2 linked regions of the Azospirillum brasilense genome follow. The protein of the gene in region 2 binds, or shares a complex with, the protein of the main gene of each other region. Links are inferred from orthologs where the notes say so. Each region holds a gene or a part of one and is shown on either strand. Other genes may lie near its edges.

What was found.
Region 1: the proteins of metK (region 2) and groL are in contact, whole or in part, in a cryo-EM structure (PDB 8P4O), measured with the Escherichia coli proteins. The link is inferred for Azospirillum brasilense from one-to-one orthologs.

What each region holds. Positions count from the first base shown.
Region 1 is NZ_CP059449.1:802,875-819,330, forward strand. The notes cover bases 5,645-8,573. They hold groL (chaperonin GroEL), read right to left. Parts: upstream 7,967-8,573; coding sequence 6,323-7,966; downstream 5,645-6,322. Other genes in these bases: H1Q64_RS03865 (catalase), read right to left, coding at 5,645-6,113; groES (co-chaperone GroES), read right to left, coding at 8,019-8,309. Outside these bases: H1Q64_RS03840 (transglycosylase domain-containing protein), read left to right, coding at 1-70; H1Q64_RS03845 (NAD(P)/FAD-dependent oxidoreductase), read right to left, coding at 202-1,449; H1Q64_RS03850 (hypothetical protein), read right to left, coding at 1,573-1,836; H1Q64_RS03855 (NapC/NirT family cytochrome c), read right to left, coding at 1,946-3,094; H1Q64_RS03860 (cytochrome-c peroxidase), read right to left, coding at 3,180-4,184; more of H1Q64_RS03865, read right to left, coding at 4,422-5,644; H1Q64_RS03880 (usg protein), read left to right, coding at 8,604-8,867; H1Q64_RS03885 (lysozyme), read left to right, coding at 9,007-9,498; H1Q64_RS03890 (pyridine nucleotide-disulfide oxidoreductase), read right to left, coding at 9,642-13,151; H1Q64_RS03895 (COX15/CtaA family protein), read left to right, coding at 13,345-14,430; H1Q64_RS03900 (polyhydroxyalkanoate depolymerase), read right to left, coding at 14,483-15,703; H1Q64_RS03905 (endonuclease/exonuclease/phosphatase family protein), read right to left, coding at 16,011-16,456.
Region 2 is NZ_CP059449.1:1,026,496-1,031,173, reverse strand. Bases 270-3,166 are described here. They hold metK (methionine adenosyltransferase), read right to left. Parts: upstream 2,355-3,166; coding sequence 1,185-2,354; downstream 270-1,184. Other genes in these bases: H1Q64_RS04905 (helix-turn-helix domain-containing protein), read right to left, coding at 2,610-3,098; trmB (tRNA (guanine(46)-N(7))-methyltransferase TrmB), read right to left, coding at 387-1,097; H1Q64_RS04920 (antibiotic biosynthesis monooxygenase family protein), read left to right, coding at 270-409. Outside these bases: more of H1Q64_RS04920, read left to right, coding at 95-269; lnt (apolipoprotein N-acyltransferase), read right to left, coding at 3,212-4,678. UniProt on the Escherichia coli protein: Catalyzes the formation of S-adenosylmethionine (AdoMet) from methionine and ATP.

The sequences.
Region 1 (16,456 bases), 220 kb from region 2 along the record:
GATTGAAAGCCTGACCGGCAAGGGCAGCGCGCCGCAGGTGCAGTACGACTACGGCAATCCGGTGCGGTGAAGGGAAGCGCATTGCCCCCACCCCAGCCCTCCCCCGCTTTCGCGGGAGAGGGTGCCTTCTGCGAAGCGGCGGCAGTCCCCTCCCCTGCGTCAGCGGGGGAGGGTTAGGGAGGGGGCAAGTTCGGCAATGACTCAGCCCCCCAGATACCCCAGCACGCCCTTCCCCGCCCGCGTGCCCATGGCAAAGCAGCCCTGGAGGAGGTAGCCGCCGGTCGGCGCCTCCCAATCCAGCATCTCCCCGGCGACGAAGGTCCCCGGCAGGCGGGTCAGCATCAGCGATCCGTCCAGCTCCGCCAGCCGGACGCCGCCGGCGGTGGAGATGGCGCGCTCGATCGGCCGCACCCCGGTCAGCACCATCGACAGGCCCTTGATCTGGCGGGCCAGCGCCGCCGGGTCGGACAGTTCCGACGCCGGGGTGAACTCGCGCAGCAGGGCGGCGCGCGGGCCGGTCAGCGACAGGGATTTCTTCAGGAAGGTGGACAACGATTCCGCGCCGCGGCGGCGCAGCCGTTTGGCGATCGCCGACTCCGGCAGGTCCGGCATCAGGTCGATGGTCAGGGCGGCCCAGCCCTCGCGCTCGATGGCGTCGCGCAAGGGGGCGCTCAGCGCATAGACGGCGCCGCCCTCGATGCCGGTCTCGGTGATGACGAACTCGCCCTTCAGCCGGCGGTCGCCGAAGGCGAGGCCGACGCTCTTGACCGGCTGGCCGGCGAAGCGCTCGCGCAGGTGATCGGACCAGGGCACCTCGAAGCCCATGTTGGACGGGCGCAGCGGCGCGATGCCCACGCCGCGCACGGCCAGCAGCTCGGTCCAGGCACCGTCGGAGCCGGTGCGCGGCCAGCTCGCCCCGCCCAGCGCCAGCAGCGTGGCCCGCGGGGCGACCGTGGTCTCGGTGCCGTCACCGCGCTGGAAGCGCAGCGCGCCGGACGCGTCCCAATCGAGCCAGCGGTGGCGGGTGTGCAGGGAGACGCCCAGCCCCTCCAGCCGGCGCAGCCAGGCGCGGACCAGGGTGGAGGCTTTCATCTGCACCGGAAAGACGCGCCCGCTGGAGCCGACGAAGGTCTCGATCCCGAGCCCCGCCGCCCAATCGCGCAGGTCCGCCGGGGAGAAGCCGGCCAGCAGATCGGTGAACAGCGGGGCTTGCGCGCCGTAGCGGGCGATGAAGGCGTCCAGCGCTTCGGAATGGGTCAGGTTCAGCCCGCCGCGCCCAGCCAGCAGCAGTTTGCGCGCCGGGGTGGGCATCCGCTCAAAGACGGCGACCGAGCGGCCCGCGGCGGCGATGACCTCCGCCGCCATCAGCCCGGCCGGGCCGGCGCCGATGATCGCAACATCGGGAGAGAAGGCGTCGGGAGAAGAAACAGTGTCAGGGGCGTCGGTCATCGGGTCCCCCGAGGGGTAAAGGATGTCGACCGGTCCCGTCCGCACCGCCTTCGCCAAAGGAAAAAGCAGCGTCGGACGGGACCGGGGCACTCAAGAAGCGGGAATCGGCGGCGCGGGACCGGATCAGTCCGCGTCGTCCTCCTGGGCCACCTCGTCGGCAAGGTCGTTGGCCATGTCGGCGAAATAGCCCGCATCCACCTCCAGCCCGTTCTCCTCGCAGATCCGCATGAAGATGCGGTAGGCGTGCAGGATCGCGACGTCGAGAACGGCGAGGTCGCCCTCCTCGCTGTGCTTGTCGGTGACGCCACGCTCCTGGAGCGTGCCGACGATGTCGTGAGAGGCGGCCTGAAGCACCGCTTCCATGGCTTGTTTGTGCAGAGTCGACATCGCGGGGGTCCTCTTTCTCAAGTGGTCGTCTGCCGGCGGGCGCGGCGTGTTCAGCGCCGGCCCGTGGTAGAAAACCCCTCTTAGCAGCTTCGGGTTCTCGCCGCAGCGATCATCGCGCGCCGTCCTTCGCATGGCTCTGCAGATAGGCCAGCAGCAGGCGGCCCTCCTCCTCGTCCAGCCGGGTCAGCCGCTTCATGGCGTTCATCTTGCCGATCCAGGCGTTCGCGTCGATGTCGGCCGGCGGGTGCAGCGTGTGGCAGAGCGAGCAGTTGGCGTCGTAGACTCGCGCGCCGTAATCCCACAGCGCGCCGAGCGTGCCCACATAGCCGCCCGCGCCGCTCCAGGCGGTCAGGCGGACCTCCGTCCACTCCTGTTCGGTCTCCGGATCGGTGACGCTGCGCAACACCGCCGCTTGACCCGCTACCGCCGCGTTCAGCTTGACCGTGGTGATGCGCTTGCCCGGCTGGGCGTAGAGCGTCTGGGCGGAACTGCCGCGCTGCCAGCCGGTGATCTCAACCTTCAGCGCGCCTCCCTCCGCCGCCAGGACCTTGACCGGCGTCGCCGCGGCGACCTCGCCGTCCCCGGCGCTCCCAGGAGCCGGCGGTTTGCTGTACAGGGCGAGGCTGGTCAGGGCGTAGGCGGTGTCGCCGGGCTTCAGGGCCAAAGCCTTCGCTTGGTCCGACAGGCCGGCGAAGAGTTGGCGATGGCCGGCGGTGACGTCGGGGAAGCTGTGGGCGATGCCCTTGTGGCAGTCGATGCAGGTCTTGCCGGCCTTCTCCGCCCCCTCCATGGCGCTGGCCGCCTTCGGCGTCTGCTTGTGGAAGTCCATGGCGCCGAAGGAATGGCAGTTGCGGCATTCCTGGCTGTCGGTGGCGCGCATGCGGTCCCATTCGCGGCGCGCCAGCGTGTGGCGCTTGGCCTCGAACTTCTCCTTGGTATCAATGGAGCCGATGAGCCAGTGGTACAGCTCGCCCGACGCCTGCACCTTGCGGATCACCTTGTGCGTCCAGTCGCGCGGGACGTGGCAGTCGGCGCAGGTGGCCCGCACGCCCGAGGCGTTCTGGTAGTGCGGCGAGGTCTTGTATTCGACATACACGTTGTCGCGCATCGCGTGGCAGGAGACGCAGAACTCCATGCTGTTGGTCGCTTCCATCGCGGTGTTGAAGCCGCCCCAGCCGACCACCCCGACGACGATGCCCACCAGACCGGCCAGCGCGAGCGCCCCGAAGCCGCCCGCCGTCTTCCATCCCCACCGCATGTCGATACCCTGCAACCATCCTCAAGAAAAGGAATGGGGCCGGGCCGCCCCAACGACGCCCGGCCCCATCCAACCCCCAACCCCGTCAGTCGAAGGGATGCGGCTTCGGCGTCTTGTCCGTGGACGGCGGCAGGATCGGCAGAGCAAAGCTCGGCTGGTCACCGGTCAGCGTCTTCAGGAAGGCGACGATCTTGCCGTTCTCGTCCGGCGAGAACTTCTTGCCCAACTGGATGCGGCCCATGACGTCCACCGCGTCGGACAGCGTCGCGGCCTCGCCGTCATGGAAGTAGGGGTAGGTCAGCGCGACGTTGCGCAGCGTCGGAACCTTGAAGTTGAAGCGGTCGGCCTCCTCCTTGGTCACCGCGATGCGGCCCTCGGCGGGGTTGTTGGTCTTGTAGGGCTCGACGACGCCCATCTTCTGGAAGGTGTTGCCACCGACGGCCGAGCCGTTGTGGCAAGCGGTGCAGCCCGAGTCCTTGAACAGCTCGTAGCCTTCCAGCTCGACGGTGGTCAGGGCCTTCTTGTCGCCCTTCAGCCACTGGTCGAAGCGGGAGTTCGGCGTGACCAGCGTCTCCTCGAAGGCGGCGATGGCCTTGGTCACCTCCTCGATGGTGATCGTCGTCTCGCCGAAGACCTCGGCGAATTCCTTCTGGTATTCGGGGATGGAGCGCAGCACCTCGACCGCCAGGGCGTGGGTGGAGCCCATCTCGCCGGGGTTGGCAATCGGGCCGCCGGCCTGCTCCTGCAGGGTCAGCGCGCGGCCGTCCCAGAACTGCGCCACGTTCAGGCTGGAGTTCAGCACGGTCGGCGAGTTGATCGGACCCTGCTGCCAGTTGTGGCCGATGGAGGTCTTCAGGTTGTCGGTGCCGCCCATGGACAGGTTGTGGCACGAGTTGCAGGAGATGAAGCCGGACTTGGACAGCCGGGGATCGAAGTACAGCTTCTTGCCGAGTTCAACCAATCCGGGATTGGTGACCTTCGCCGACTCGATCGGCGAAATCGGTTCGTCGGCGGCGAACGCGGGCACGCCGAAGGTGGCGACGGAGGCCGCCAGCATGGCCGCGAACGACACGGCAGCACGCATGGACATCGCACTTCTCCCTTATCGAAGTTCTAATATTTTGGCTAATGCCTTGATGCAAAATGACAGTGGCACGCCCTGCTCTGGTGATACCAGTGACAGGCGTGTCGCGCGGCAACTTGCCGCATGCCCGCGCACAAACTGTGGATAATCAAAACAATCATCGGCGCGGGCATGAAAAAGGGGCGGCGGGACAACCCGCCGCCCCCATTGGGACGCCAACCGATTAATGATCTTAGGTTGTGCTTAGTCGGCAGCCTGACTGGTCATGCCGCCTTGCACGCCGGACGGCATGCCCTTCACCACCTCATCCGCCGTGGCGCGGTGGACCTTCACGGAGCCGGTCCACTGGCCCCAGGCCTTCGGGTCGATCGTGTCGCCATTCCTGCCCAGCGCCTTCAACCGCTTCTGGTCCTCGTCGGTCAGCACCTGCTTGGGCAGGGGGGCCAAGCCGGCGACGTCGGCGGCGGTCATGCCCAGCATGCCGGCCACCCGGCTGCCGTAGTCGTCATGGATCAGGAAGAAGTGCCAGAGCATCCGCTCCTGGACGTCGCGTTCGCACTGGCCGAGCAGCGTGCCCATGTTCAGGACCAGATCGTCGCGCTCCCAGTCCATCATGGTGCAGTAGCGGCCCCGCGCCTGAACGTAATCGTTGCGGCGCTCGATCACGCTGCGGGTCAGGCGGCCGTGGATTTCCGGCGGGTTGTTCGGCTCCTCCCGCTGGGCTTCGCTAAGGCCGTTGTGGATGGACGGCTCGAAATTGACGTGCGGGTTCTGCCCCGGCGCCAGATCGCGCTGGTAGGACATCTGCCCGCCCGACAGGTTGGTGGCGACCGGCGCGTTCTTGGCCTGGTTGATCGGCAACTGCTGATAGTTGGGGCCGACCCGGTAGCGCTGCGTGTCGGAGTAGGAGAAGGTCCGCCCGACCAGCATCTTGTCGTCGGAGAAGTCCAGCCCGTCCACCAGCACGCCGGTGCCCATGGCGATCTGTTCGTTCTCGTTGAAGACGTCCTCGACGTTGCGGTTCAGCGTCATCACGCCGACATGGCGCAGCGGGAAGTCCGACTCCGGCCAGATCTTGGTGTCGTCCAGCGGGTCCCAGTCCAGTTCGGGGTGGTCATGGTCCTCCATGACCTGAACATACATGTCCCACTGCGGGTGGTCGCCGCGCTCGATGGCCTCGTAGAGGTCCTTGGAGGCGGAGCCGAGATCCTGCCCCTGCACCTTCGCCGCTTCCTCCGCCGTCAGGGAGGCGACGCCGCAGCGCGGGTGGAAGTGGTATTTGACCAGCACTGTGTCGCCGTTGGCGTTCACCATCTTGTAGGTGTTCACGCCGAAGCCTTCCATGTGCCGGTAGTTGGCCGGAATCCCCCGCGGGCTGAACAGATGCGTCAGCATGTGCATGGATTCGGGCGTCTGGCTCATGAAGTCGAAGATGCGGTTCGGCTCCTGCCGGAAGGTCACCGGATCGGGCTTCAGCGAGTGGATGACGTCGGGGAACTTGATGGCGTCGCGGATGAAGAAGACCGGCAGATTGTTGCCGACGAGATCCCAGTTGCCGTCCTCGGTGTAGAACTTCACCGCGAAGCCGCGCGGGTCGCGCGCCACCTCCGACGAGTCGCGCCCGCCGATGACGGTGGAGAAGCGGATGGCCAGCGGAGTCTTCTTGCCGGCTTGGCCGAACAGCTTGGCACGGGTGTATTTGGACGCCGGCTCGTCGCCGATCTTGCCCGTCGCTTCGAATTCGCCGTAGCAGACGAAGCCGCGGGCGTGGACCACGCGCTCCGGAATGCGCTCGCGGTCGAAGTGAGAGATCTTCTCCAGGAACTGGTAATTCTCCAGCGTCGCCGGACCGCGGGGGCCCACGGTGCGCTGGGACTGGTTGTTGGTGATCGGGTGGCCCTGACGGTTGGTCAGAGTCTTCGATTGGTCAGCCATCGCATTCTCCCTGAACAGCAAGCCGTGCCGGCGCACCTCTGGGGCGTCCGGTTGGGAGGTCAACGGCCCTAGTTTAGAACTGTTCCAATCCAAAACGCGGACGGCGGCACCCTGTCCGTCAGGGAGATGCCCAAACGGAAAAGGGCGGCCCCGCAGGACCGCCCTTTCCGCAAACGTCGCGGATGACGTGAGCTTTTCGACGCAGGCTATCAGAAGCCCATGCCGCCCATGTCGTCCATGCCACCCGGCATACCGGCCGGAGCAGCCTTCTTCTCCGGCTTCTCGGCGATCATCGCCTCGGTGGTGATCAGCAGGCCGGCGATCGAGGCCGCGTCCTGCAGGGCGGTGCGAACCACCTTCACCGGGTCGATGATGCCGGCGGCGACCAGATCGGTGAACTCACCCTTCTGGGCGTCGTAGCCGAAGTTGGCGTCGTTCTGGTCCAGCAGCTTGCCGACCACGATCGAACCGTCGGTGCCCGCGTTGTAGGCGATCTGACGGACCGGGGCCTGCAGGGCGCGGCGGATGATCTCGATGCCGACGCGCTGCTCGTCGTTGATCGGCTTCAGGGCGTCCAGGGCCTTGGTGGCGTACAGCAGGGCGGTACCGCCGCCGGCGACGACACCCTCTTCCACCGCGGCGCGGGTGGCGTGCATGGCGTCGTCAACGCGGTCCTTGCGCTCCTTCACCTCGACCTCGGTGGCGCCGCCGACGCGGATGACGGCAACGCCGCCAGCCAGCTTCGCCAGACGCTCCTGCAGCTTCTCGCGGTCGTAGTCCGAGGTGGTCTCCTCGATCTGCGCCTTGATCTGGCCGATGCGGGCCTGGATGTCCTCGGCCGAGCCGGCGCCGTCGACGATGGTGGTGTTCTCCTTGGAGATCACAACCTTCTTGGCGGTGCCCAGCATGTCGATGGTGACGTTCTCGAGCTTGATGCCGAGATCCTCGGAGATGACCTGGCCGCCGGTCAGGATGGCCATGTCCTCCAGCATCGCCTTGCGGCGGTCACCGAAGCCCGGGGCTTTGACGGCGGCGACCTTCAGGCCGCCACGCAGCTTGTTCACGACCAGGGTCGCCAGGGCCTCGCCCTCGACGTCCTCGGCGATGATCAGCAGCGGACGCGAGGACTGCACGACGGCCTCGAGGACCGGCAGCAGGGCCTGCAGACCCGACAGCTTCTTCTCGTGGAGCAGGATGAACGGGCTCTCGAGGTCCGCGATCATCTTATCGGCGTTGGTGATGAAGTACGGCGACAGGTAGCCGCGGTCGAACTGCATGCCCTCGACGACGTCCAGCTCGGTCTCGAGGCTCTTGGCCTCCTCCACCGTGATGACGCCCTCGTTGCCGACCTTCTCCATGGCCTGGGCGATCATCTTGCCAATCTCGCCTTCGCCGTTGGCGGAGATGGTGCCGACCTGGGCGATCTCGTCGTTGGTCGTGACCTTCTTGGCACGGCCGCGGATGTCGTTCACGACGGTCTCGACGGCGAGGTCGATGCCGCGCTTCAGGTCCATCGGGTTCATGCCGGCGGCGACCGACTTCACGCCCTCGCGGACGATGGCCTGGGCCAGAACGGTCGCCGTGGTGGTGCCGTCGCCGGCCAGGTCGTTCGTCTTCGACGCGACCTCACGCACCATCTGGGCGCCCATGTTCTCGAACTTGTCCGACAGCTCGATTTCCTTGGCGACCGAGACGCCGTCCTTGGTGATGCGCGGAGCGCCGAAGGACTTCTCGATCACGACGTTGCGGCCCTTCGGACCCAGCGTCACCTTCACGGCGTCGGCGAGGATGTCCACACCGCGCAGCATCTTCTCGCGCGCGGCGGCGGAGAACTTAACTTCCTTGGCAGCCATTGCTCACTTCCTTGAAATTCGGGGGGTTGGATCGCTCAGCGCGGGCGGAGGCTCAGGCCTCGACGACGCCCATGATGTCGGATTCCTTCATGATGAGGAAATCCTCGCCCTCGATCTTCACCTCGGTGCCCGACCACTTGCCGAACAGGATGCGGTCGCCGGCCTTCACGTCGAGCGCAACGACCTTGCCGCTCTCGTCACGGGCGCCCGGACCCACCGCGATGACCTGGCCCTCCTGGGGCTTTTCCTTCGCGGTGTCGGGGATGATGATCCCGCCCTTGGTCTTGGTGTCGGACTCCAGACGCTTGACGACGACGCGGTCGTGCAGCGGACGGAACTTCATGGGGATGCCTCCAGGATCAAGGCTTATTGAAAGGATTGGCGCCGGGCTCGGGGCTGTTAGCACTCTCCCCCGGCGAGTGCCAGACAGCTAATCGAGCTGCGGTTTCGATTCAAGAGGGTCGTTGCGGCAATCGGTGCGATTCCTGGCAGCAGTCACCATGACTTGCTGCTAATGCATTGAAACAGAAGAAAAATTTTTGTTGCCCGCCGCAGCTGCGAACGGCACACTTTCACAAAAGAATCACGTAGGCACAGCGCAAGGACGCCATCGGTTCCACCATCACGGAGGCAGAGCATGGCCAGTCTGGGGCTTCAGCTTCGCGATTACCGCCTGACCACGGCGGAGATTCTGTACCACATGCCGGACCACCCGCACCTGCTGCAGAGCTATCTCTGGCAGGAGTTGGACCTCGCCCCCGGCTACCCGGTGCTGCGCCGGTTCCTGGATTTCTGGCAGGCCAACCTGGACGGCAGGCTGCATTCGGTGAAGCTGGCGACCCACCGCCTGATCACACCGGGGGAGGCCCGCGCGGTGGCCGCGGAATTCCGCTGGATCTGACGCCCGGCCAAGCCCTCTCCCCATGCGGGTGAATGTGAATAAATAAACCATTTTTAGGAGTTTATTGCTTCGGATACCCTTTCCCAAGCACGAACAGTTCGTGCCAATGCACGTTCACGACACGCTGGGGAAGACGATCATGACGACGCCGGTTTGCGAAGAAGCGGTCAACCTTGTTAAGCATTTCGAGGGTCTTTACCTCAAGGCCTACCTGTGTCCGGCGGGGGTGCCAACCATCGGCTACGGCCACACCGCCGGGGTCGAACTGGGGCAGAGCATCTCCTCCGCCCAGGCCGACGACCTGCTGAAGTCGGACCTGACCTCCGCCGCCGCCCAGGTGGACAAGCTGGTCACCGTCGCGCTGAACCCGAATCAGCGCGGCGCGCTGGCCTCTTTCGTGTTCAACCTGGGGGCCGGCAGCCTGCAATGCTCGACCCTGCTGCGCCTGCTGAACCAGGGCGACTACGAGGGCGCCGCCGGCCAGTTCAGCCGCTGGGTCTACGCCACGGTCAACGGCGTCAAGACGCAGCTTCCGGGTCTGGTGAAGCGCCGCGCCGCCGAGGCCGACCTGTTCGAAAGCTCCACCGAGCCGCTGCCCCAGGCGGCGGTCAGCACCGCGACGGGTGCGTGAACGCTCTTAATAACCCTCTCCCCTCTGGGGAGAGGGTGGCCCGGAGGGCCGGTGAGGGGGTTGTACGTGGCCGTTCGTCCGGCAAAAGCGCATCCCCCTCATCCTAACCCTCTCCCCAGAGGGGAGAGGGAGAGCATCCCCCCTCACCCCTTCCGCTGGCCGGTCAGCCGCAGGCCGCGGTCGATCCATTGGGCGGTCAGCTTCTCCTGGACGGCGTTTTGGCGCAGCCGCTGGTTCAGGTTGGCGAAATCCACGCGGTCCAGGCTCTGGTCCTGGTTGAAGCAGGAGAAGACCACCGTCTCCTCGCCGGTCGCCGGGTCGGTATGCCGTTGCAGGCACTGGGCGCAGATCTCCTTCATCATGCATTGCATGGGGGAGTTGATGGAGCCGATGGCCGCGTGGCCGGGCTTCAGGTGCGGCTTCAGCGCGCCGTGCCGGGCCGCCCCCACCGCCGCCATCATGCGGTCTGAACCGATGGCGACGATGCGGTCCACCGTTTCCAGGGGGATGTCCGCCGGCCCCAACTCGCCCGCCGCGTAAGCGCGCATGGCCTCCACGATGTTGCCGACGAAGGTCCGGTCGCCGGGGCGCGACGGCGTGAAGCCCGGCGCCTCGTCGCAGCACCAGACGACGCGGTCGGCGGCGGCCTCGATCTGTTCGGTCTTGTAACGGTCCCCCATCCGCTTGTAGCCGGCGAAGTAGACGACCCGGTTGCCGCGCGCCCGGCAGGCCTGCCCGATGGAGAACAGCACGGCGTTGCCCAGCCCGCCGCCGACCAGCGCCACCGTCTCGCCCTCCGGGATCTCGGTCGGGGCGCCGGTCGGCCCCATCACCACCACCGGGTCGCCGGGCTTCAGCAGGGCGCAGAGGTCGGACGAGCCGCCCATCTCCAGCACGATCAGGGAGAGCAACCCGGCCTCCTTGTCAACCCAGGCGCCGGTCAGGGCCAAACCTTCCATGGCCAGCGTGGTCCGGCCGATCCGTTGCGCCAGCGTTTCGAAATTCTGCAGCCGGTAGAACTGTCCGGGTTCGAAACGGCGCGCGGCGGCAGGGGCTTTCACCACCACCTCCACGATGGTCGGGGTCAGGCGGGTGACGCTGTGCACCAGGGGCCGCAGTTCGGCGTTCAGGCGCCGCACCAGCGCCTCCGGCGTCACGGAGCTGGGCGCCCGGCGGGCCAGCGCGCGGCTGACCACCGGATAGCCGCGCTTCGCCCCGCCCATCGCCTTCACCACGTTGCCGGCGAAGGACGGGTGCAGGTCGCCGAAGAAGCTGAGGAACCGCCCGTCGGGCGCCCGGGCCATCAGGACATGCGCCTGGGCTGGCTTGGCCTGCCGCTCCGGGGTCACCGGCCGGCCGTCCTCGTCGATGGCGCGGAAGCAGCGCCCGTCCAGTTCCACCCAGTCCGGCTCCTCGCGGGCCAGGACGGTGTTCGGCTGGGTGCCTGCGGCGACCAGGATGGTGCGGGCGGGGAGTCGCGCGTCCACCGCGGCGGGCGCCACCACCCCGTCCGGCCCGACCGGGCTGATCGCCAGATGGATCGCCTGAGCGGCCCCCGATCCGTCGATTTCCACCCCGCGCGGGGCGGCGCATTCCAGGAAGCGGATGCCCTCGGCCAGCCCGTGCGCCACCTCCTCGTGGTTCAGCGTGTAGCTGGGGCTGTCGATCAGGCGGCGGCGGTAGGCGATGGTCGAGCCGCCCCAGGATTGCAGCAGCGCGGTGACGCGCGGCTCGCGCCCCTCGTCCCCCGCCGCCAGACGCTCCGCCCGGATGGCGCGGGCGTGGGCCAGGAACTCATCGGCCAGCTCGGCCTCATCGGGCGTCCAGCGGGCGCGTACCGTCGCCTCCCCCCGCTCGGCCGCCAGGATCTCGTAGCGGGACAGGAACTTCTCGACCTGGACCGGATAATAGGCCAGCGCCTCCGTCGCCGTGTCGATGGCGGTCAGCCCGCCGCCGATCACCACGATGGGCAGCCGGACCTGAAGGTTGGCGATGCTGTCCGGCTTGGCCGCCCCGGTCAGTTGCAGGCCCATCAGGAAGTCCGAGGCCTGCCGCACCCCGCGGGCCAGCCCGTTCGCCATCGGCACGACGGTCGGCTTGCCCGCCCCCATGCACAGCGCGATGTGGTCGAATCCCAGCTCCAGCGCCCCGTCGATGGTCAGCGTGCCGCCGAAGCGCACCCCGCCGATGATCGTCATGCGCGCCCGGCGTTCCAGCAGCAGCCGGATCACCTTCAGGAAATTCTTGTTCCAGCGCACGGTGATGCCGTATTCGGCCACCCCGCCGAAGCCGGCCATCACCCGCTCGTCCAGCCGGTCGTAGAGATCGCGCACGTCGCGGATCGGCCGGAAGGGCACCCGCGTGCCGCTGGGCAGCACACCGGAGAGGTCGGCGGGCAGCGGCTCGATCTTCAGCCCGTCGATGCCGACCACCGTGTGGCCGTCGTTCATCAGATGGTGCGCCAGCGTGAAGCCCGCCGGCCCCAGCCCGGCCACCAGCACCTTGAAGCCGCTGTCCGGCCGCATCAGCGGGCGACGCAGGTCCAGCGGGTTCCAGCGGGTCAGCAGGCTGTAGATCTCGAAGCCCCAGGGCAGCTCCAGCACGTCCTTCAGCGTGCGGGTCTCCGCCTGCGGGATGTCCACCGGTTCCTGTTTCTGGTAGATGCAGGCCTTCATGCAGTCGTTGCAGATGCGGTGGCCGGTGGCCGCGCACATCGGGTTGTCGACCACCACCACGGCCAGCGCCCCGATGGGCACGCCCTCGGCCTTCAGCGCGTGCATCTCGGAAATCTTCTCTTCCAAGGGGCAGCCGGCCAGCGCGACGCCGAAGGCGCTTTTCTGGAACTCGCCGGTCTTGCGGTCGCGCAGCCCCTTGGAACAGCTGTCCTTGCCCTGGTTGTGGCACCAGATGCAGTAGTTGGCCTCGTCCAGCGCCCCGGCCAGATCGGTGCCGGGGTCGGTCAGGTGGAAGCCCTGGCGCTCGCGGCACGCGCCGCCGGGCAAGCGTATCTCGGGCAGGCGCATCATGGTGACGCCGTGCCGCTCCACCGTCTCTACGGGAACGAGACGCTGCGGGTCGGTGCGGTGCGGCACCTGGAACAGCACGCCGCCGCCGTGCCGGGCGCGCCCGGCCTCGCTGAAGACGGCCCAGGCGGCGTACTGGGCGGCGCTGTCGAGCTGGTCGGCGTGGGCGGCCTCGTCCTCCATCCAGGCCAGCACCTGCCGGGCGAAGGCGGCCTCGGTCAGCGGGCCGCCCAGCCAGTCCTCCAGCCGCGCGGCCAGCTCCGCCCCGTCGAGGGCGGCGACCGCCTCCGGCTTCACCGCCTTGGCGGCGCGGCGCTGAACGAACAGGCGCTTGGCGGTGTAGAGCGGCGCCAGCTCCGTGTGGCGGGCGCGCAGCTCATCGAGCGCGGCGCGGATACCGAACAGATCGCCGATGAAATCCTCGGCGTGGGGGGCGAGCGCAATCAGCAGGTCGCTTTCCGCCTTGGCCTCCAGCCGGTCGGGCTGGGCGCGGGCGGAGAGCAGCCGGTTGGCGAGCGCCACGTCCGTGTCGGACAGCCGGGCGAGGAAGGCGCGGTCGAGCCGGGCCAGCCCGTCCTGCCCGTAAAGCTCGTGGAACGACAGGCCGAAGCCGAGGGTGAGGTCCGCCATCGCCGCCCCGCATCCGAAGCCGTTGGTAAGACTGATATTTGTAACACTCGCGGCGCGCCGCCTTCACCCGAAACCGGTGTCCCTGGCCGCGGGGTAACCCGTGTCCGTTTGACGCAGCCGGCGCCGCACCCCACATGAGCCGGAAGCCCCTATCCCGCCGGAACCTTTCCGCACCATCCGGAGCCGCCCGTCCGTGACCGACATCACCGCCCCCGCCCTCGCCGGGAAAGACGTCCGCGACCCCGCCTCCACCCGCCCCATCGCCTATTGGCTTCTCGTCTGCTGCGCGATGGTCTTCGCCATGGCGGTGATCGGCGCCATCACGCGCCTGACCGAATCCGGCCTGTCGATGGTGGAGTGGAAGCCGCTGATCGGCATCCTGCCGCCCTTGTCGGAGGCGGAATGGAACCGCGTCTTCGGCCTCTACCAGACCACGCCGGAGTTCCGCATCTACAATTCGGCGATGGATCTGGCGGCCTTCAAGCAGATCTTCTGGTGGGAATGGTTCCACCGCTTCTGGGGCCAGCTGATCGGCTTCGTCTTCCTGATCCCCTTCCTGCGCTTCTGGGTCAACGGGCGCATCCCCGCCGACCTGTGGCCGAAGCTGGCCGGGCTGTTCCTGCTCGGCGGGTTCCAGGGGGTGATCGGCTGGTACATGGTCAAGAGCGGTCTGGTCGACCGCCCCGACGTCAGCCACTACCGGCTGGCGCTGCATCTCGGCACGGCGATCGTGATCTACGGGCTGCTGCTGCGCACCGCGCTGGGGATTCTCGACCCGCTGCCGCTGGCCGGCTGGGCGACCGAGTCCGGCCGGCTGCGCAAGCACGCGCGCTGGGCCCTGGGGCTGACCGGCGTCACCATCGTCTGGGGCGCCTTCGTCGCCGGGACGGACGCCGGGCTGGCCTACAACACCTTCCCGCTGATGGCCGGCCACGTCATCCCGCCGGAGGTCGCCAACCTGACGCCCTGGTGGATCAACTTTTTCGAGAACACCGCGGCCATCCAGCTGACGCACCGGGTGCTGGCGCTGCTGACCGGGCTGGTGGTTCTGGGGCTGGCCCTGCGGGTGTGGGTGGCCCGCCTGCCCGGCCGCGCCGGGCGGGTGGCGCTGCTGAGCGCAGCGATGGTGCTGGTGCAGATTGGGCTGGGCATCGCCACGCTGCTGAGCTTCGTGTGGATACCGCTGGGCGCCGCCCATCAGGCGGGGGCGATCCTGCTGGTGTCCGGGCTGGTCTGGCTGCTCCACGAACTGCGCCCGGTGGGCGTTCCGAAGCGCTGACCAGGAGAACACCCCCGCCACGCCGCAGCGCGGCGGGCGGGGGTGACGCGCTTCAATCGTGCTTGCGGATGAACTCCCGCACCGCCGGCATGATGCTCTCGCGCCAGCGCCGGCCGTTGAAGATGCCGTAGTGGCCGACGCCCTTCTGGAAATGGCGGGCGCGCATGTCGTCGGGCAGCGAGGCGCAGAGGCGGTGCGCCGACTCGGTCTGGCCGGGGGCGGAGATGTCGTCCAGTTCGCCCTCCACCGTCATCACGGCGGTCCGGCGGATCGCCGCCGGCTCCACCTTGCGCCCGCGCGACTCCATGGTGCCGTTGGCGAGCGAATGCTTCTGGAACACCGTCTCAATGGTCTGCAGGTAGAATTCCGCCGACAGGTCCATGACCGACAGATACTCGTCGTAGAAGCGGCGGTGCTGCTCCGCGGAGTCGCCGTCGCCGCGGACGAGGTGGCGGAACAGGCCGACATGCTCCCCGATGTGGCGGTCCAAATTCATGGACATGAAGCCGGAGAGCTGGACGAAGCCCGGATAAACCTGACGGAAGCCGCCCGGATAATAGGCCGGGACGGTGGTGACGACGTTGCGCTCGAACCAGGACAGCGGGTGGGTGGCCGCCAGCTTCACCGGCACGGTCGGGTTGGCCATCGGGTCGATCGGGCCGCCCATCAGCGTCATCGAGCGCGGCTGCACCGCCTCGTCGCCCGCCGCCATCAGCGACACGGCGGCCAGCACCGGCACCACCGGTTGGCACACCGCGATGACGTGGGTCTGCGGCCCCAGGAAACGGATCTGCTCCGTCACCGTGTCGATGTAGTCGTCCAGGTCGAACCGGCCGCGCGCCAGCGGCACCAGCCGGGCGTCGATCCAGTCGGTGATGAAGACGTCGTGGTCGGCCAGCAGCGCCGCCACCGTGCCGCGCAGCAGCGTCGCGTGGTGGCCCGACATCGGGGCGACCAGCAGGACGCGCGGCTGCGCCGGGGTGCCCTCCGGCTTGGCGAAGTGCAGCAGGTTGCAGAAGGGCTTGCGGTGGGCGATGCGCTCGGTGATGGCCACCGTCTCGCCGTTCACCACTGTCGTCTTCAGGCCGAACTCCGGCTTTGGGAAGCGGCGGGTGGTGCGCTCCAGCAGTTCCGCGCCGGCGGCCATGGCGCGACCGGCGCGGGTGTAGGAAACCGGGCTGAACGGGTTCTGGAAGGTGTGCTGGGTCGCTTCGGCCAGGAGGCGCATCGGGCGCAGGGCGGCGTGCTGCAGATCGTAGAGATGGTAAAGCAACGGGTCCTCGCTTCGGCGGTTGATCCCACGCCCGGTCGGCTGGGTGCTGTCATTGAACGGCCGTCATTGGTCGTATGACCAACCAATAGATTGGCCAGCCCTTATCCGAAAGGTCAATAGTCGACACCCGTTCTCGGGCAAAAAACTTACATGGGAAACAGTCAGCCACACGAAACAGACCATGCAACGCTGCACTGCAAAGGAGGCAAGGCAGGAGGATCAAGCCCAAAGAAAAAGGCGCGCCCGCGGAACCGCGCACGCGCCTTGCACCAATCAAGGGCCCGGCATACCCGAGCGGGAATATCGGTTATGGCACCGCCACGGTGGCGCGCACCGGCAGATGGTCGGACGCGCGGCGCGTCAGCACCGTGCGCACCACCTCGTAGGACGGGATGGTCAGCCCGTTGTTCACGTAGATGCGGTCGAGCCGCAGCGTCGGCATCCGCGCGTGGAAGCTGCGCGGGCTGGCCCAGTCGGGGAAGGCCTCGGCCAGCTTGCGCAGCCGGGGGGAGTTCGGCGCCCATTCGTTGAGGTCGCCCATGAACAGGGTCGGCAGGGCCGGCTGTTCCTCCAGCCGGTCGACGATGGCGCCGACCTGCCGCGCCCGCTCCCAGGGGTCGAGGCCGAGATGGGCGACGATGATGCGCACCGGGCGCCCCTCCACCTCGACGATCACGTCGATGCCGCCGCGCGGTTCCCGCCGGCCGACGCTGAGGTCGATGGGCTCGCATTTCAGGACCGGCAGCCGGGTCA
Region 2 (4,678 bases):
GCCAGGCGCTTGGTGGGCGGGTCCGGCCGGGGTAAAGTCAAGCCTTCGGCGGCCTTCGCACCTTGCCGAAAACACCCTGGAAAGGCAGCTCACCGTGATCCTCGAAACGGCCCTCCTGGCGGTCAGACCCGGCCAGGGCCCGGCCTTCGAACGCGCGATGGCCGAGGCGCAGCCCCTGATCGCCGCTACTCCGGGTTTCCTCGGGCTGGAGGTGCGGCCCTGCCTCGAGGCGCCGGACCGCTACCTTCTTCTCGTCCGCTGGGACCGGCTGGAGGACCACACCGAAGGCTTCCGCGGGTCCGAGCGCTACGCCCGCTGGAAGGCCCTGCTCCACTGCTTCTACGATCCGTTCCCGCTGGTGGAGCATTACGGGGAGCCGGTGGTGTCTACCCCCGCGCCTTGCGGATGAAGCGCATGAAGACCGGCTTGCGCCCGGCCTCGATGGCCTTTTCCTCATAGCGGGTGGGCGGCCAGTCCGCGATGCGGTGGCGCCAGTCGGACGGGCCGCGGGCGGTCCATTCGAAATCGGGATGCCGGACCGAGTGCTCCAGCATCCAGCGCACCAGCCCCATGTCGTCGCTGGCCAGACGCAACTCCGCCCCGTCCTTCAGGACGCGCGCGAGGCGCGGCAGGTTGTCCGGGCCGATGAAGCGGCGCTCCCAATGGCGTTTCTTCGGCCAGGGATCGGCGAACAGCACGAAGGCGCGCCCGATGGAGGCGTCCGGCAGGGCGTCGAGCAGCGGGCGGGCGTCGTCCGGCAGGATGCGGACATTGTCCTGCACGCCCTCGTCGTCCACCAGCTTGAGCAGGCCGGCCACGCCGTTGATGAAGGGCTCGGCCCCGATCACCCCGACGTCGCGGTTGTTCGCCGCCTGCCACGCCATGTGGTGGCCGCTGCCGAAGCCGACCTCCAGCCAGACGTCGCGCATGGGGTTGGCGAACAGTGCGTGGGGGTCGATCCGGTCGCCCGGCTGGGGCACCGGGATTTCCAGCGACGGCAAAAGCCCGTCGAGCAGTTCGGTCTTGCGCTTGCGGAGCGGACGCCCCTTGCGCCGCCCGTAGAGCCTTTTGGACGAGTCCAGGAAGGAGTCGGTCATCGTGACAGCAGGGTCCCAAAACGAATGCAGGGGCCGCATGGCCCCTGCATCCCGGACGGACGGGTCCGGTCTTAGAAGAAGCCTGTCTTAGAAGAAGGCGGCGCGCAGGTCGTTGACGAGGTCGGTCTTCTCCCAGGAGAAGCCGCCGTCGGCCTCGGCCTCGCGGCCGAAATGGCCGTAGGCGGCGGTGCGGGCGTAGACCGGCTTGTTCAGGCCGAGATGCGTGCGGATGCCGCGCGGGGACAGGTCCACCAGCTTCTGCAGAACCTCCGACAGCCGGTCCTCGTCGACCGTGCCGGTGCCGTGGGTGTCGACATAGACCGACAGCGGCTTCGACACGCCGATGGCGTAGGAGAGCTGGATCGTGCAACGCTCGGCCAGGCCGGCGGCGACCACGTTCTTGGCGAGGTATCGCGCGGCGTAGGCGGCGGAACGGTCGACCTTGGTCGGGTCCTTGCCGGAGAAGGCGCCGCCGCCGTGCGGCGCGGCACCGCCGTAGGTGTCGACGATGATCTTGCGCCCGGTCAGGCCGGCGTCGCCGTCCGGACCGCCGATGACGAAGCGGCCGGTCGGGTTGACGTAGAAGTTCGCCTCGTCGCACATCCAGCCGGCGGGCAGGACGTTCAGGACATGCGGACGGACGATCTCGCGCACCTCCTCCTGGGTCAGGCCGTCGGCGTGCTGGGTGGAGACGACCACCGCGGTGGCGCGCACCGGCTTGCCGTTCTCGTACTGCAGCGTCACCTGGCTCTTGGCGTCGGGGCCGAGCTGCGGAGCGGAGCCGGAATGGCGGGCCTCGGCCAGCGACTTCAGGATGGCGTGGCTGTAATAGATCGGCGCCGGCATCAACGCCGGCGTCTCGTTGCAGGCGTAGCCGAACATGATGCCCTGGTCGCCGGCGCCCTCGTCCTTCTCACCCGCGGCGTCGACGCCGACCGCGATGTCGGCGGACTGCGAGTGGACGAAGCACTTGACGTCCATCTTCTCCCAATGGAAGCCGTCCTGCTCGTAGCCGATGTCCTTCACCGCGGCGCGGGCGACCTGGACCAGCATGTCGGGGGTGATGCTCTCCGGCCCGCGCACCTCACCAGCCAGCACGATCTGGTTGGTGGTCGCCAGCGTTTCCACCGCCACGCGGGCGTAGGGATCGTGCGACAGGTACAGATCGACGATGGCGTCGGAGATGCGGTCGCACACCTTGTCCGGATGGCCTTCGGACACGGACTCGCTGGTGAACACGTAGTTGAGCTTGGCCACGACGAACCTCGGCAATGGGCGGGGGCTATTCAACAAGACTAAATTGGGAGACCGGCGCAGCACCCACGGAAAGCCAGTCATTTTCCGTATGTGACAAGGTTTGCGTTCCAGGTCAAGCGATCTCCCCGGGGTTGGAGGAGACCGGCGGAAATTCGCCTTGAAACGACATCGGGGAACGGGCCGGAGGGCCGCGTTCCCCAATCTTCCTGCCGTCCGGATTGCTTCCGGTTGTTCGGCTCAGGTCTCTAAACCGTGTTATTCGGCCGCTTCGACCATACCGGAATTGGCGACGGCCTTGGTCAGCTCGAACAGGCGCTTGCGCACCGACGGGTCGTTGATGCGGTAGTAGGCGCGCACCAGCTCCAGCGTCTCTCGCTTGGCCATCGGGTCCGGCTCGTAGCCGCCCGAACGCTCCTCGAAACCGGCGGTGTTGCCCTCTTCGTCGTCAACCGGAGCCGCGGCGGCTTCCGCCGGCATGTCGTCGAAAAAGAAGGACACCGGCACGTCCAGGACGCGGCTGAGGTCGAACAGGCGCGACGCGCCGATGCGGTTGGCGCCGCGCTCGTACTTCTGCACCTGCTGGAAGGTCAGGCCGATGGCCTCGCCCAGCTTTTCCTGGCTCATGCCCAGAAGGGTCCGGCGCAACCGGACGCGGGAACCGACGTGAACGTCGATCGGGTTCGGCTTTCCCGTCTTGGGACGGCCGGCAGTGGCCCGGCGGCCCCGCGCTGGCGTTGCTTGCATTGCTCTAATTCCCTGAAACAGTTGTGCAACCTTGATACGACATATCCATGTATGCAGTCAAGCGCGCCCGAGCGCTCCCGATGCGCGTGATTGAAAAAAGAGTCTCGGATGCGCTAACTGCGATGTCGTGCGCGCAGGCCCACCGCGAAACAGGTCAAAAGAAGCAACCCAAACGCGCCATCGCCCACACGTCCGTAGAGAGTGGGGGCGGTCAGCGCTTCCGGCAAGGCCGCATCGACCACACCCCTGTGACCAAGCGGCAGCATGGCTGTGATGCGGCCGTGGGCGTCCACCACGCCGGAGATGCCGGTGTTGGCGACGCGGACCAGCGGCATCCCCTCCTCCACCGCGCGGGTCCGGGCGATGGCGAAGTGCTGGTACGGGCCGGCGGTGTTGCCGTACCAGGCGTCGTTGGTCAGGTTCAGCATCCAGCGCGGCCGTCCGGCGCCATCTTCACCGCTCGGCAGAACGGCGCCGGGAAAGATCACCTCGTAGCAGATCAGCGGGCTGACCGGCGGCAGGCCCTTGAGATCGAGCGACACCGGCCCCGGCCCGGCGGAGAACTCGGCCCCGTTGCCGGCGATGGCCCCGACCGGCAGCCAGCGGCGCAGCGGCATGTATTCGCCGAAGGGCACGAGGTGGAACTTGTCGAAGCGCCCCGTCACCGCGCCGCTGCCGTCGACCGCCGCCAAGCTGTTGTAATAGAGCGGCGCGCCCTCCGGTCCGGCCTCCATGCGCGGCACCCCGGTGATGATCAGCCCGCCGGGCGGCGTGACCGACCCCAGCGCCTGACGCAGGCGGGCGTCCTGGTCGAGGAACAGCGGCACCGCGGTCTCCGCCCAGATCACGTGAGTGATCGGCTCGCTGGATGGAGCGGCGGAGAGTTCCATCTGCTGCTGGACGTTGCGCACCCGCTCGCCCGCCGCCCATTTCAGCCGCTGGTCGATGGCCGGCTGGACGAGCCGCAGCCGCACGCCGGGCACCGCCGCGTCGGACGCCCCGGCCAGCCGCAGCCCGCCCCAGGCGCCCAGCGCCGCGAACAGCGCCAGCCCGGCGGCCAGCGCCCCCCAGGCGCGGCGGCGCGGCACCGCCGTGTCGGCCAAGCCCGCCGGCAGCGACGCCACCAGCACGGTCAGCAGGCTGAGGCCATAAATGCCGATCAGCGAGACGCCCTGCAGAACCGGCAGAAAGCCCGTCCAGCCATAGCCGACGAGGTTCCATGGGAAGCCGGTGAAGACATGGCCGCGCAGCCATTCGAACAGCGCCCAGGAGGCGGCGAACAGGAACACCCGCCCCAGCCCCAGCCCCAGCCCCAGCCCCCTGCCCCGCAGCATCCAGACCAGCAGCGTGGCGAAGCCGGTGAACATCGCCAGCAGGATGGGCAGCCCCGCCGCCGACAGCGGCAGCGCCCACCAGAAGCGCTCGATGTCGGTGAACAGAGCCGCGCTGATCCAGTAGAGGCCGAGCAGGTGATGGCCAAAGCCGAAGAACCAGCCCACCGCGAAGGCCTGCCGCTTGGTCCTGGCCCCGTCGAGCAGCCAGAGCAGCCCGGGAAAGGCGATCAGCAGCAGCGGCACCGC